2 regions of the Thermomonas sp. HDW16 genome follow, and region 1 is predicted to be linked to the other one. Evidence: riboswitches for the same ligand, from Rfam matches in the RefSeq annotation. Region 1 holds a riboswitch; the other holds the start of a gene.
What was found. A riboswitch is a leader RNA that binds a small molecule or an ion and turns the genes downstream of it on or off. The one in region 1 is predicted to bind cobalamin.

Region 1 (7,558 bases):
GCGTGCCGCTTCCGGACGCAGTGCCGGGTTGCCGTAATACGGGTAGTACAACTCGTTGAAGCTTGGCGCCTTGAATGCGGTGGCATGGCTAGCGGTGATGCGCCAGCCGTCGGCGAAGCCGAAGCCCCAGGCGATGCCGCCGGTGGTCTTGCCGCCAAACTGGTCGTTGTCGTCGCGACGCAGGCTGGCCTGCAGGTCGTGCGCACCGAACTTGCCCTGGTACTGCGCGAATGCAGCGCGGTTGCCGCGTGCGGCATCGAACGGGGAGAACGGATCCTGAACATCGGCGCGGTCACGCAACCAGTCGTAGCCCAAGCTCAGCAACTGGCCTGCGGCGAGCGTGATGTCGCCCTGCACGGTGGCGCTGTCGCGGGTGGTGAGGAAGCGATTGGCGAACGATGCGCCCAGGTAATTATCGGAATCGTCGCGGTTGCGACCCAGCGTCAGTCGCAGCACCAGCGCCTCGCTGGCATCGAAGCGCACGCTGCCGCCGATCACTTGCTGCAGCAAGTCGGAATTGTCCGGCAGGCCCCACGCCGGGTCGCCGTCGTACTCATTGTGGCCGCGCGCGCGCAGCGCATGCGCATCGAATTGCCATGCATCGCCTGCCTTGAAATCCGCACGTAGCGAGGCGTTGTTGTTGCGATAGCCATCGCGATCCGGATCCGGATTGTCCATGCCGCAGCCTGCGTATTGCGGCGCACCGATGCCGCGACAGGCATTGATGCCATCTGTGGACTGATGGCCGATATCGATGCCCACGCCACCACGCGTACCGCGCAAGTCGACGCCGGCCGACGCTTCGCGATAGCCATTGCTGCCGGCGCCGATGCGGGCGCGGCCACGCACGCCTTCACCACCCTGTCCGCGGCGGGTGAACACCTGGATCACCCCGCCGATCGCGTCCGCGCCGTACAACGAGGAACGCGGGCCGCGCACGATCTCGATGCGCTCGATCTGCTCCAGCGGGAGGTCCTGCAACGAGGTCAGGCCGGAGGTGGCCGAGCCGACGCGGATGCCATCGACCAGGAACAGGGTATGGTCGGATTCGGTGCCGCGCAGGAACAGCGTGCTGAGTTTGCCGAGGCCGCCCTGGTTGACCAGGGTCACGCCGGCGCGGCCGCGCAGCAGTTCCGGCAGCGAACGTGCCGTGCTCTGTTCGATCTCCTTGCGGTCGATGACCTCGACTGCGGCCAGCGCGGCATCAGCGGTGATCGCAGTGCGGGTGGCGGTGACCACCACGTTGTCCAGGTTCTTGGCATCGTCGTTCTGCGCGAATGCAAACGAGGGCGAAGACAGGGCGAGTGCGAGGGCGGTGAAACGAAGGGTGTTGCGCGACTGCATGGGGGTTCTCCGGCGCGCACGCCCGCGCGCCTTGACTGGAAGGGCGGCTGCCATGCGAACGGGAACGGACGGGCGATGCGGGAATACACATGCGCGACGTCGCGCGATGCCCGCCGCATCGCAACCAACATGGACTCCAGGGCCGGTCTCCGGGCTTGCGGGCGGAACCACGCAGTCGTGTGATTCCCGCTGGGCGCCTTCCCATGCCTGCATCGCGAGGATGCGTGCACAGTGGCCGATGCCGAGCTTGTCTCGCTTACCGTTGCGGGGGCAGCGCCGGACTGGAGCGCTGCTCGCGCTCGTCACCGGCTTCCCGTTTCAATCCTCGGGCGTGCGCCTTTGGATCACCTTGAAGCGCGCGCATTGTAGCGCAGCGACCACGCGCTCACTCGGCGGGCGTGTCCGGCGCGCTGCGGTCGTCGTCGAACAACCGGATTTCCGGCATGGCGCCCTCGTCCATCTGGGTGGTGGTGACCGGGGCGGCGGCGGGACGGCCGCGCGGCGGCGGCAGCTGGGCAATGGCCGCGTCCGCCGCCAGCACCAGCTGATGGCGACGCGCTTCCGGCACTTCCTGCCAGTGGCAGTCGACCAGTGCGCCTTCCAGCGAGTAGAGCAAGTTGAGGCTTGGCTTGAAGCCGGCGCGGCGCACTTTCATGTAAGCGTCCACGGCGCCGATCGCGGCGATGTCGTCCAGCGAGCGCAACCCGACCTGGCGTAGCCAGGCGGCGGATTTCGGGCCGATGTTGCGCAGCTTGGGGGTGGTGTTCACTGCAGGGACTCCAGATAGACCCGGGCAATCGCTTCCAGGCCTTCTTGGTCTTCAACGGAAAAACGCGCGGCAACAGGACTGTCGAGGTCGAACACGCCGATCAGTTCGCCATTCGTGGTCACCAGCGGCACCACCAATTCCGAGTTGCTGGCCGAATCGCAAGCGATGTGGCCCGGGAAGGCATGCACGTCCTCGATCCGCTGGGTTTGCCGCAAGCGCGCCGCCGCGCCGCACACGCCCTTGTCCAGCGGGATGCGCACGCAGGCGGGCAGGCCCTGGAACGGGCCAACCACCAGCTCGCGGCCGTCGAAGAAATAGAAGCCCACCCAATTCAGGTCGGGCAGCGCGTTGTACACCAGCGCGGACAGGTTGGCGGCATTGGCGATGCGGTCGCGCTCGCCATGCAACAGGGCATGCGCTTGTTGTAGCAACTGCGCGTACTGTTCCGGCTTGGTGCCGGCGAGGGGAATCGTGGAGAAGCTCATCGACGCAGTGTAGCAATGCGCATGCTGGGCTAAGCTTCCGGCATGCCGTCCACCCATTCACCACCTGTTTCCGTCCGCAAGGCACGGGGCCGCGAGGTCACCCGCATCGAGGCATTCGTGGATGCCGCGTTCGCGTTCGCGGTGACCTTGCTGGTGATTTCGCTGGATGCGATCCCGGACAACACGCAGGCGCTGCTGGATGCGCTCAAGGACATTCCCGCGTTCGCGGCCAGTTTCGCGCTGCTGGCGATGCTGTGGTGGGCGCATGCGGACTGGAGCCGCAAGTACGGGCTGGATGATGGTCGCAGTGTGTTCCTCAGTCTGCTGCTGGTGTTCCTGGTGCTGGTGTACGTGTATCCGCTGCGGATCATTTTTAGCGCGTTCTTCGGCTGGCTTAGCGGTGGCTGGTTGCCATCCGGCATCGCCATCGGAAGCGACCGCGACTTGCAGCTGCTGTTCACCGCCTATGCGCTGGCGTGGACCACGCTTGGCTTCGTGGTGGTGGCCCTGTACCGACATGCGTGGCGACAACGCGACGCGATCGGGCTGGATCGCCAGGAACGCATCGAATTGCAGGGCGCGCTGGCCGCGCAATGGATGATTCCGATGACCGGTTTGTTGGCCCTGCTGTTCATCGCAGCGGTCTCGATATTGGGCCATCCCGAACTGTCCGGCATGTCCGGTTTCGCCTACGCGTTGATGGCATTGACCGGCGTGGCGGTGGTGCGCGCGCGTCGTCGCGCCGAACGCGAACCAGACGGCGCATGAGTTTCGGCGTGTACGTCACCGGCACGGATACCGGCATCGGCAAGACGTTCGCCAGCTGTGCGCTGTTGCATGCATTGCGCTGGCATGGGTTGCGTGTGGTCGGCATGAAGCCGGTCGCCAGCGGCTGCGAGCGCATCGAGGGGCAGTGGAAGAATGCCGATGCGTTGGCGCTGCAGCGTGCAGGCGAACCCGGGATCGCCTACGCGGACATCAACCCGTTCGCTCTGGAGCATCCGTTGGCCCCCGAACTTGCCGCGCGCGATGCCGGCACGGAAGTGACATTGCCGCCAATCCTTGCCGCACATGCGCGGCTTGCCGACCAGTCCGATGGACTGGTTGTCGAAGGCGTGGGCGGCTGGGCAGCACCACTGTCGCCATCGCTGATGCAGGCGGATCTGGTGCGTGCCTTGCGATTGCCGGTGCTGCTTGTTGTCGGCTTGCGCCTGGGCTGCCTCAACCACGCCTTGCTGAGTGCGCGCATGATCGTCGCCGATGGCGCTTACCTGGCCGGCTGGATCGCCTCGCACGTGGATCCCGCGATGGAACGCGTGGAGGACAACCTTGCGATGCTTCGCGAACGACTGCCGGCGCTGTGCTGGGGCGTGTTGCCGCACGCGCCCGATGCCGATCCGGCGGAGTTGGCGCGGCATCTGCGGATTCCGACGCTGGCCGAGTAATCCCGCATGTGAAATGGGGTCGGAGTGAAGTTTCGCGACCTGCATCGTCGCTCATCGAAAGCACTCGGCACGAAATTCACTCTCACCCCATTTCAAGCCTGCATTCAATCCCGCAAAAGAAAACGCCCGGTTGCCCGGGCGTTTTCTGTTCAACCTTGCATCACGATCAGCCGTGTTGCGGTGCCGGTGGTGAATCCAGACGCGCGTCCTCCGCGGCCTGCACCGCTTCGCGTTCGCGATCATGCGAATGGTCACGGGCCAGGTACAGGTAGAACGCCGGCAGCACGAACAGGGTGAACATCGTGCCGATGGTCATGCCGGACACGATCACCATGCCCATCGAGAAGCGCGACGCCGCGCCCGGGCCCTTGGCGATCAGCAGCGGGACCATCGCGAACACCAGCGCGGCGGTGGTCATCAGCACCGGACGCAGGCGGATGCCGGTGGCTTCCTCGATCGCTTCGCGCTTGGACAGGCCCTGTTCGATCTGCAGCTTGTTGGCGAACTCCACGATCAGGATGCCGTGCTTGGAGATCACGCCGACCAAGGTCACCAGGCCCACCTGCGTGTAGATGTTGATGCTCATGCCGGGGAAGGCCTCGATCCCCATCATGCCGAGGATGCCGCTGAGGATCGCCAGCACGTTGAGCGCGAGCAATGCGCCACAGATCGCCATCGGTACCGTCAACAACATGATCAGCGCATCGCGGAAGCTCTCGAACTGCGCGGACAGCACCAGGAAGATCACCACCAGCGCAAGCGCCAAAGTCAGCAGCATCGCCGAACCTTCGGTCTTGAACTGGCGCGATTCGCCGGCGTAGTCGACGCTGTAACCCTGCGGCAACACTTCCTTTGCCGCTTCGTCGAGGATCGCCAAGGCCTCGCCCTTGCTCACGCCGGGGCGCGGGGCGAAGGTGATCGATACCGAGTTCAGCTGCTGGAAGCGTTTCAGCGATTGCGGCTGCGCGGTTTCCTTGAGCGTGATCACCGTGGACAGCGGGATCAGGTCGCCATTGCGGGCGCGGGTGTAGTAGTTGTCGAGCGCGGAGGCGTTGAGGCGATCGCTGCGCTGCACCTGCGGGATCACCAGGTAGGAGCGGTTCTGCATCGCGAAGCGGTTGCTGTAGCCGCCGGACAGCATCGCCGCCATGTCGGCCGCCAGCGTGCGCATGTCGATGCCGAGCGATGCTGCCTTGTCGCGATCGATGTTGACCTCGATCCGCGGCTTGTCGATCTTCAAATCCTTGTCGAGGAAGATGAAGCGCTTGCTCGCCATCGCCTTGGCCAGGATGCCGTCGGCCAATTCGGACAGCTGGCTGAGTTCGCCGACGCCGCCGATGATGAATTCGCCGCCACCATCGCCACCGGCGCTGGGCAACGCAGGCGGCACCAGGGCGAAGGTGTTGAGGCCGGTGACCTGGCTGATCTTCGGCTGCAATTCCTGCTGCAGCACCGCGTTGGTCGAACGCGAGCGCTCGCTCCACGGCTTCAGCACGAAGCCGGCCATCGCCATCGGGCTGGCGCCGCCGCCGCTGCCACCGAAGCCGCCGTTGAACAGGAAGTAGTTATCCACTTCCGGCACGCTCCTGGCGATCTCGGTGATTTCCTGCGTGTACTTCTCGACGTAGTCGAGCGTCGCGTACGGATCCGCCTGGGCGATCGAGAAGATGAAGCCCTGGTCTTCCATCGGCGCCGGTTCCTTGGGCGCGGTGACGTACAGGAAGCCGCAGCTGACCAGCACGATGGCACCGAATACCGCGATCACCGACTTGGTCTCCAGCGCGCCGTGCAGCTTGCGCTGGTAGCCCTGGCGCAGCCACTCGAAGCGCGCGTCCAGCCAGGCTTCCAGCTTGCCCTTGCCGCCGGCCGTGTGCGGCAGCAGGATCTTGGAGCTCATCATCGGTGTCAGCGTCAGCGCGATGATGCCGGACAGCAGCACCGCGCCGGCCAGGGTGAAGGCGAATTCGGTGAACAGCACGCCGGTCAGGCCGCCCTGGAAACCGATCGGCAGGTACACCGCGATAAGGGTCGTGGTCATCGCCACTACCGGCCACGCCAGTTCGCGTGCGCCGCGGATCGCCGCGTCGTACGGCGACATGCCTTCCTCGATGTGGCGGTGGATGTTCTCCAGCACGATGATCGCGTCATCGACCACGATGCCTATCGCCAGCACCATCGCCAGCAAGGTGAGCAGGTTGATGGTGAAGCCCATCAGCAGCATCAGGAACAACGCGCCGATCATCGACAGCGGGATGGTCACCGCCGGGATCAGCACGCTGCGGAAGCTGCCCAGGAACAGGAAGATCACCACGATCACGATGACCAGCGCCTCGACGATCGTGCTGATCACTTCGTTGATCGCGTCCTGGATCGCCTCGGTGCTGTCGTAGGGGATGGTCGCCTTGATGCCCTGCGGCAGGCCCGGGACGATCTGCTCGTCCCACAGCTTGCGCACATCCTTGATCACGTCCAGCGAGTTGGCGTCCGGCGCGACGAAGATGCCCATGAAGGTGGCGGCTTCACCGTTGATGCGCACCGAGGTGCCATAGCTTTCCGAACCCAGCGCGACGTCGGCCACGTCGCCGAGGCGAATGATCGCGCCGTCCTGCTCGCGCACCACCAGCTTGCGGAACTCGTCGGCGTCGCGCAGGTCGGTGCGCGCGGTCATGTCGATGGCGACCATCTGGCCCTTGGTCGAGCCCACTGCGGCCAGCACGTTGTTGGAATTCAGCGCGTTGGCCACGTCGCTGGCGGTGACCTTGAGCGCGGTCATGCGATCCGGCTTCAACCACACGCGCATGGCGAAGGTGCCGGCGCCGAGGATGTCTGCGCGCTGCACGCCCGGCACGGTGACCAGCTTGGGCTGGATCACGCGGGTCAGGTAGTCGGTGATCTGGTTGTTGTTGAGGGTCTCGCTGGCGAACGACACGTACATCGCCGCGATCTGCTGGCCCTGCTGCAGGTCGATCACCGGGTCTTCCGACTCCGGCGGCAGCTGGCCGCGCATCTTGTTGACCTTGGCCGAGATCTGGGTGAGCGCTTCGCTCGGGTCCTGGTCCAGCTTGATGTAGGCCTGGATCGTGCTGATGCCGGCGGAGCTGGTCGAGCTGAGGTATTCGATGCCCTCCGCGCTCGCGATCTCGCGCTCCAGCGGCGTGGTGATGAAGCCCTGGATCAGGTCGGCATCCGCACCGTAGTAGACCGTGCTGATGTTCACCACCGCATTGCGCATCTCGGGGTATTCGCGCACGTTCAGCTCGGTGTACGCGCGCAGCCCGAACAGCAGGATGAACAGGCTGACCACGATGGACAGCACGGGCTTGTTGATGAAGAGATCGGTGAATTTCATCGGGTGTCCTCTCCCGTTCCCTCATGCGGCAACGGGTTGGGGTGCATGTGGCGGTGGACGATCAGCGGTTGGCGGCCTGCGGCGCCGCGTCGGCGGTCGGCTGCACCTTGTTGTTGATCGTCACTTCGGCGTCGTTGCGCAGCTTGAGCAGGCCGGAGGTCACCAC
Region 2 (7,558 bases), 1.2 Mb from region 1:
CAGATCCTCGGCCTGTCCGGCGTACCGGAAGCGGGCGACGATTTCGTGGTCGTGGCCGACGAACGCCTGGCCAAGGACGTGGCCCAGCAGCGTGACGCCAAGCGCCGTGAAACGCGCCTGGTCGCCGCTGCCGGCAACCGCATGGAAGACATCATGGCGCAGATGGGCGAGGGCGCTGCGCAGCAGACCCTCAACCTGGTGGTCAAGGCCGACGTGCACGGTTCGATGCAGGCCCTGCGCGAAGCGCTGACCGGCCTGTCCAATGATCAGATCCGCATCAATGTGATCGGTTCCGGCGTGGGCGGCATCACCGAGTCCGATGCGCAACTGGCGGCGACCTCCAAGGCCACCGTGATCGGCTTCAACGTGCGTGCCGATGCCTCGGCGCGCAAGGTGATCGAAGGCAACGGCGTCGACCTGCGTTACTTCTCGATCATCTACGACGTCATCGACCAGGTGAAGCAGGTCGCCTCGAACGTGCTGGGCAAGGAAATCCGCGAGGAGATCATCGGCACCGCCGACGTGCGCGACGTGTTCCGCAGCTCCAAGTTCGGCGCGGTTGCCGGCTGCATGGTGGTGGAAGGCGTGGTCAAGCGCGGCAAGCCGATCCGCGTGCTGCGCGACAGCGTGGTCATCTTCGAAGGCGAACTGGAATCGCTGCGCCGCTTCAAGGAGAACGTGGACGAAGTTCGCGTCAACACCGAATGCGGCATCGGCGTGAAGGCGTACAACGACGTCAAGCCGGGCGACCAGATCGAATGCTTCGAGCGCATCGAGGTGCAGCGCACGCTGTAAGGCGTGCGCACAACCCACATGGCACAGAAGTCCTTCCATCGCACCGACCGCGTCTCGGCCCAGCTCCGCCGCGAGCTGGGCACGCTGGTGCACGAAGCCGTGCGTGAGCACGGCTTGGCATCGTCCAGTGTCTCCGACGTCGAACTCACCCGCGACATGGCGCATGCCAAGGTGTTCGTCACCGTGCTCATCCAGGAGCGCGCGCAGGAAACCATGAAGGCGCTGAAGGAACTGGCGCCGGAAATCCGCTACAAGCTGGCGCATGCGATGAAGCTGCGGCACGTGCCGGAGCTGCATTTCCACTACGACGAGTCGATGGATCGCGGCGAGCGCATCGACAACCTGCTGCGCGACCTGCGCACCAGTGACGACGACGCCGAATAATCCATCGGCACCGCCGCCGCGCCCCAAGCGCGAACGCACGGTGTTCCGCCGGCTCGACGGCATCCTGCTGCTGGACAAGCCGCAGGGCCTGTCGAGCAACCAGGCGTTGCAGCGCGTGCGGCATCTGTTCCGTGCCGAGAAGGGCGGACATACCGGCAGCCTCGATCCGTTGGCCACCGGCTTGCTGCCGGTGTGTTTCGGTGAGGCCACCAAGATCGCTGGCGGCCTGCTGGGCGCGCGCAAGGCCTACGAAACCGTGGCCCGGCTCGGCATCACCACTGACACCGACGATGCCGAAGGCCAGCCGCTGCGCGAACGTCCGGTGCCGGCGATCACCATCGACACCATCGACGCAGCGCTGAAGCAGCTGACTGGTCGCATCCGCCAGCGCCCACCGATCTATTCGGCGCTCAAGCGCGGCGGCGAGCCGCTCTACGCCAAGGCGCGACGCGGCGAGACCATCGAAATCGACGAGCGCGAGATCGACGTCCACGCCTTCGAACTGCTGAACGCCGCTGACTTGCTGGATGGCGACGAGCCTTTGTTGCGCCTGCATGTCGAATGCGGTTCCGGTACCTATGTGCGCAGCCTGGTGCGCGACCTTGGCGAGCTGCTCGGTTGCGGCGCGCACGTGGCCGAATTGCGCCGCCTGTGGGTGGATCCGTTCCGCGAGCCGCGGATGTGGACGCTTGAAGCGCTGGAAAACCTGCGTGCGCAGGCCGGCGAGCGCGTGCTGGAGGCTTGCCTGCTGCCGATCGAGGCCGGGATGACGTCCTGGCCGCAGGTCAGGGTCAGCGAGCCGCAGGCGCAGCGGCTGGGTCGCGGGCAAGGCTTGCGCGGGCCGTACCAGCCGCAGGGGCAGGTGGCCCTGCTGGACGAGCACGGTCGTGGCCTGGGCCTGGGCGAGGTCGATGCCGAGGGCGGGTTGCGCCCGTCGCGGCTGTTCCGCTGGGCCTCCGCGACCGGGGCATTGCTGGATTCGCCCGCTTCCTGAATTGCCCGGGCCGCAAGCACGGGCTATAATTCCGCTGCTATTTCGGGGCGATTACCCTGACGTGCACTTTCGCTCTTTTGTTTCATTCCGTTCACGGCGAGCCGTGCGGTGCGGAGGACAGGTTCACCAGAGCCGTTCACCCGTTCCTGCTGGTCACGCATCACAAGGTAAAAATCATGTCCATCGATTCACAGAAAGTCATCAACGAACACAAGCGCGGCGACAACGACACCGGTTCGCCGGAAGTGCAGGTCGCCCTGCTGACCGCCCGCATCGAGCTGCTGACCGAGCACTTCAAGACCCACAAGCAGGATCACCACAGCCGTCGTGGCCTGCTGATGATGGTCAACCGTCGTCGCAGCCTGCTCGACTATCTGCACCGCAAGGATGCAGATCGTTACAAGGCGCTGATCGGCAAACTCGGCCTGCGTCGCTGATCGAAACACCTACCGCGGCGCAGTGATGCGCCGCGGTTCGTTTTTGCGGTACCGAATTTTCGCGTTACACGAATTGCACACCCTCGCGGCCATGCCGCATTCCCGCATCGCACCGCGATGCAGCGCACGGAGCGGGGCTCCGTTGCGTCGACGATAAAGACATCAAGGATTCCCAAGTGGCGAAGATCAGCAAGAGCTTCCAGTACGGCGACAAGACCATCACCCTCGAAACCGGCGAGATCGCACGCCAGGCCGGCGGCGCGGTCATGGTCTCCTGCGACGGCACCATGGTGCTGTGCACCGCGGTGGCGGCGAAGACCCAGCGCGAAGGCCAGGACTTCTTCCCGCTGACCGTGGATTACCAGGAGAAGTTCTACGCCGGCGGTCGCATCCCGGGTGGCTTCTTCAAGCGCGAAGGCCGCGCGACCGAAAAGGAAACCCTGACCAGCCGCCTGATCGATCGCCCGATCCGCCCGCTGTTCCCGGAAGAGTTCAAGAACGAAGTGCAGGTCATCGCGACCGTCATGTCGCTGAACCCGGAAATCGATGGCGACATCCTGGCGCTGATCGGCTGCTCCGCCGCCGTGTCGCTGACCGGTGCCCCGTTCCAGGGCCCGATCGGTGCCGCCAAGGTCGGTTACAAGGACGGCAAGTACCTGCTCAACCCGACCGTCAGCGAGCTGAAGGAATCGCAGCTTGAGCTGGTCGTCGCCGGTACCAGCGAAGCCGTGCTGATGGTGGAATCCGAAGCCGCAGAGCTGTCCGAAGACGTGATGCTGGGCGCGGTGATGTTCGGCCACAAGCACATGCAGGTCGCGATCAACGCGATCAACGAACTGGTCACCGAAGCCGGCACCAAGACCTGGGACTGGAAGGCCCCGGCGAAGAATGAATCGCTGATTGCCGCCGTCAAGGAAGCCGTGGGCGGCCAGCTGGCTGAAGCCTTCCAGGTGCGCGACAAGCTGCAGCGCAAGGATGCGATTTCCGCGATCAAGAAGGATGTGGTCGGTGCGCTGGCACCGCGTGCCGAGGGCGAAGGCTGGAACCCGGCCGACCTGGGCAAGGAATTCGGCGAGCTGGAATACCAGACCATGCGCGGTTCGGTGCTGGACACCAAGGTCCGCATCGACGGCCGTGCGCTGGACACCGTGCGCCCGATCACCTCCAAGGTCGGCGTGCTGCCGCGCGTGCACGGCTCCTCGCTGTTCACCCGTGGCGAGACCCAGGCGATCGTCGCCGTGACCCTCGGCACCGCGCGTGACGGCCAGGTCATCGACGCCGTCGGTGGCGAGTACAAGGAACACTTCCTGTTCCACTACAACTTCCCCCCGTACTCGGTGGGCGAAGCCGGCCGCATGATGGGCCCGAAGCGCCGTGAAATCGGCCACGGCCGCCTCGCCAAGCGCGGCGTGCTGGCGGTGATGCCGACCATGGAAGCCTTCCCGTACACGATCCGCGTGGTCTCCGAGATCACCGAGTCGAACGGTTCCTCGTCGATGGCCTCGGTCTGTGGTTCCTCGCTGGCGCTGATGGATGCCGGCGTACCGGTCAAGGCACCGGTCGCGGGTATCGCGATGGGCCTGGTCAAGGAAGGCGACAACTTCGTCGTGCTGTCCGACATCCTGGGCGACGAAGATCACCTCGGCGACATGGACTTCAAGGTGGCCGGCACCAGCAACGGCATCTCCGCGCTGCAGATGGACATCAAGATCCAGGGCATCACCGAGGAGATCATGAAGGTCGCGCTGGCCCAGGCCAAGGCTGGCCGCCTGCACATCTTGGGCGAGATGGCCAATGCGCTGACCGCGCCGCGTGGCGAGCTGTCCGAGTTCGCGCCGCGCCTGCTGACCATCAAGATCCACCCGGACAAGATCCGCGAAGTGATCGGCAAGGGCGGTTCGGTGATCCAGGCGATCACCAAGGAAACCGGCACCCAGATCGACATCCAGGATGACGGCACCATCACCATCGCATCGGTGAACGCCGCTGCCGGCCAGGCCGCCAAGTCGCGCATCGAGCAGATCACCTCCGACGTCGAGCCGGGCCGCATCTACGAGGGCAAGGTCGCCAAGCTGATGGACTTCGGCGCGTTCGTCACCATTTCCCCCGGCAAGGACGGCCTGGTGCACGTCTCGCAGATCTCCAACGACCGCGTCGAGAAGGTCTCCGACGTGCTCAAGGAAGGCGACATGGTCAAGGTCAAGGTGCTGGAAGTCGACAAGCAGGGCCGCATCCGCCTGTCGATGAAGGCCGTGGCCGAAGGCGAGGGCGTCGCGGCCGAATAAGCCGTCGAATCGCTGTCGCTGCATCGAAAAGCGGGCTTCGGCCCGCTTTTTGTTTACGTGGAATCCGAACATATGGGATTGACGATATCGGCCGACCACACTATGTTGTGGCTGTCGGTTTCGCGGTCGCAAGGCTGCGGATGAAAAGGGAAGCCGGTTCGGCCCGTGTCCTCGGACATCGGGCCCATCCCGGCACTGCCCCGCAGCGGTAGGTGGACACGAGGTCGCGTTACGCACTGGGGCGGTGGCCCTGGGAAGCAGCGACCGAGGTGGTCGGGATGAAGATCCCGGCCGGATCCACGAGTCCGAAGACCTGCCGACAGCCGCGCGATGCACGCCGCGCGGTGCCGGCCGCGGAATCTCCGGGGGAGATGGCTGGTGCAGCAGGCACGGCCGCATCCCGAGCTTCCCGATGCGTCGCGGTTCCTGCGACACCGCGCTTCCACCCTGTGTCTCCGATGCCATCCATGCCTGCGAGGGACAGGCTTGGGCCCGTGCATCCTGCATGGAGACACCGCTATGTCCGAGACACTGGCCACCGTGGCCGAGGCGCCCGTCGCGCCGTCCTTCGACCTGACTTCGCCGCCGACCGCGACCACGATGCGCGTGACCAAGCGCAACGGCACCGGCGAGGCGGTCGACCTCAACAAGATCGTGCGCGCGGTGACCCGCGCCGCCGAAGGCCTGCACGCGGTGGAGCCGATGCGCGTGGCCACCCGCACGATCTCCGGCCTGTACGACGGCGCGACCACCGCCGAGCTCGACGAACTGTCGATCCGCACCGCCGCGCTACTCACCGGCGAGGAACCCGAATACGGCAGGCTGGCCGCGCGCTTGCTGTCGAGCGTGATCGCCAAGGAAGTGGCGGGGCAGGAGATCCATGCGTTCTCGCAATCGGTCGCGCGCGGACACGAACTGGGGCTAATCAACGATCGCCTGCTCGGCTTCGTGCAGGCCAATTCGCGCAAGCTCAACGACGCGCTGGACGCGTCCCTTGACCGCGGCTTCGACTACTTCGGCCTGCGCACCCTGTACGACCGCTACCTGCTGCGCCACCCGCGCACGCGCAAGGCGATCGAGACCCCGCAGCAGTTCTTCCTGCGCATCGCCTGCGCGCTGAGCGAGGACGTGCCGGAAGCGCTGGCGTTGTACCGGCGCATGGCCGAACTCGATTACCTGCCGAGCTCGCCGACGCTGTTCAACAGCGGCACCACCCACGAACAGCTATCGTCCTGCTTCCTGCTGGATTCGCCGCAGGACACGCTGGAATCGATCTACGCGAAGTACGGCGACATCGCGCAGTTGAGCAAATTCAGCGGCGGCATCGGCGTGAGCTACACGCGCGTGCGTTCGCGCGGCTCGCTGATCAAGTCCACCAACGGGCATTCCAACGGCATCGTGCCGTGGCTGAAGACGCTGGATTCCTCGGTGGCGGCGGTGAACCAGGGCGGCAAGCGCAAGGGCGCGGCCTGCGTGTACCTGGAACCCTGGCATGCCGATGTCGAGGAGTTCCTGGAACTGCGCGAGAACACCGGCGACGAAGCCCGGCGCACCCACAACCTCAACCTGGCCAACTGGGTGCCGGATCTGTTCATGCGCCGGGTCGAGGCCGATGCCGATTGGTCGCTGTTCGATCCGCGTATCGTCCCGGAATTCACCGACCTGTTCGGCAACGCCTTCGATCGCGCCTACGAGCAGGCGGAAGCGCAGGGCAAGGCGGTCAAGACGATCAAGGCGCGCGAGCTGTACGCGCGGATGATGCGCACGCTGGCGCAGACCGGCAACGGCTGGATGACCTTCAAGGACAAGTGCAACCGGGCGAGCAACCAGACGCTGCGCGCGGGCAACGTGATCCACCTGTCCAACCTGTGTACGGAGATCCTCGAAGTCACATCGACTGAGGAAACCGCCGTCTGCAATCTTGGCTCGATCAACCTGGCGCGTCATTTCGATGAGGACGGGTTCTTCGATTTCGACAAGTTGGCCGAAACCGTGCAGCTGGCGGTGCGCCAACTGGATCGGGTGATCGACCTGAATTTCTATCCGATCGAATCCGCGCGCCGCGGCAACCTGCGCTGGCGGCCTGTGGGGCTGGGCTGCATGGGCCTGCAGGACGTGTTCTTCCGCCTGCGGCTGTCGTTCGACAGCGAGGAAGCGCGCGTGCTGTCGGCGAAGATCGCCGAGACCATCTATTTCCACGCGTTGGAGACGTCGTGCGAACTGGCAGAGGAACGCGGCCGACACCCATCGTTCGCGGACACGCGTGCCGCCAGCGGCGAATTGCAGTTCGATGCCTGGGCCGTGGTTCCGGAAGATTTCGAGCGCTGGAATGCGCTGCGCGAGCGCATCAAGCTGCATGGCCTGCGCAACTCATTGCTGGTCGCCATCGCCCCGACCGCGACCATCGCCTCCATCGCCGGCTGCTACGAATGCGTGGAGCCGCAAGTCTCCAACCTGTTCAAGCGCGAAACACTGTCCGGCGACTTCCTGCAGGTGAACCGCTACCTGGTCGAGGAGCTGAAGAAGCTCGGCTTGTGGACGCCGGAAGTGCGCGATGCGATCAAGCAGGCCGAAGGCTCGATCCAGAACGTGGCGCAGGTGCCGGAGACGCTGCGCAGCATCTACCGCACGGCGTGGGAACTGCCGATGCGTTCGCTGATCGA

Region 2: another riboswitch for cobalamin. It lies ahead of G7079_RS08525 (ribonucleoside-diphosphate reductase subunit alpha); the one in region 1 lies ahead of btuB (TonB-dependent vitamin B12 receptor).

The regions. Positions count from the first base shown of each region.
Region 1 covers NZ_CP049872.1:680,210-687,767, forward strand. Annotated here, with positions in the region: gene btuB (TonB-dependent vitamin B12 receptor) at 1-1,344, opposite strand, end outside; cobalamin riboswitch at 1,467-1,711, opposite strand; gene G7079_RS02990 (TfoX/Sxy family protein) at 1,730-2,113, opposite strand; gene G7079_RS02995 (GAF domain-containing protein) at 2,110-2,598, opposite strand; gene G7079_RS03000 (TMEM175 family protein) at 2,641-3,366, shown strand; gene bioD (dethiobiotin synthase) at 3,363-4,043, shown strand; gene G7079_RS03010 (efflux RND transporter permease subunit) at 4,210-7,392, opposite strand; gene G7079_RS03015 (efflux RND transporter periplasmic adaptor subunit) at 7,454-7,558, opposite strand, start outside.
Region 2 covers NZ_CP049872.1:1,833,870-1,841,427, reverse strand. Annotated here, with positions in the region: gene infB (translation initiation factor IF-2) at 1-795, shown strand, start outside; gene rbfA (30S ribosome-binding factor RbfA) at 814-1,179, shown strand; gene truB (tRNA pseudouridine(55) synthase TruB) at 1,220-2,173, shown strand; gene rpsO (30S ribosomal protein S15) at 2,350-2,610, shown strand; gene pnp (polyribonucleotide nucleotidyltransferase) at 2,787-4,895, shown strand; cobalamin riboswitch at 4,994-5,231, shown strand; gene G7079_RS08525 (ribonucleoside-diphosphate reductase subunit alpha) at 5,415-7,558, shown strand, end outside.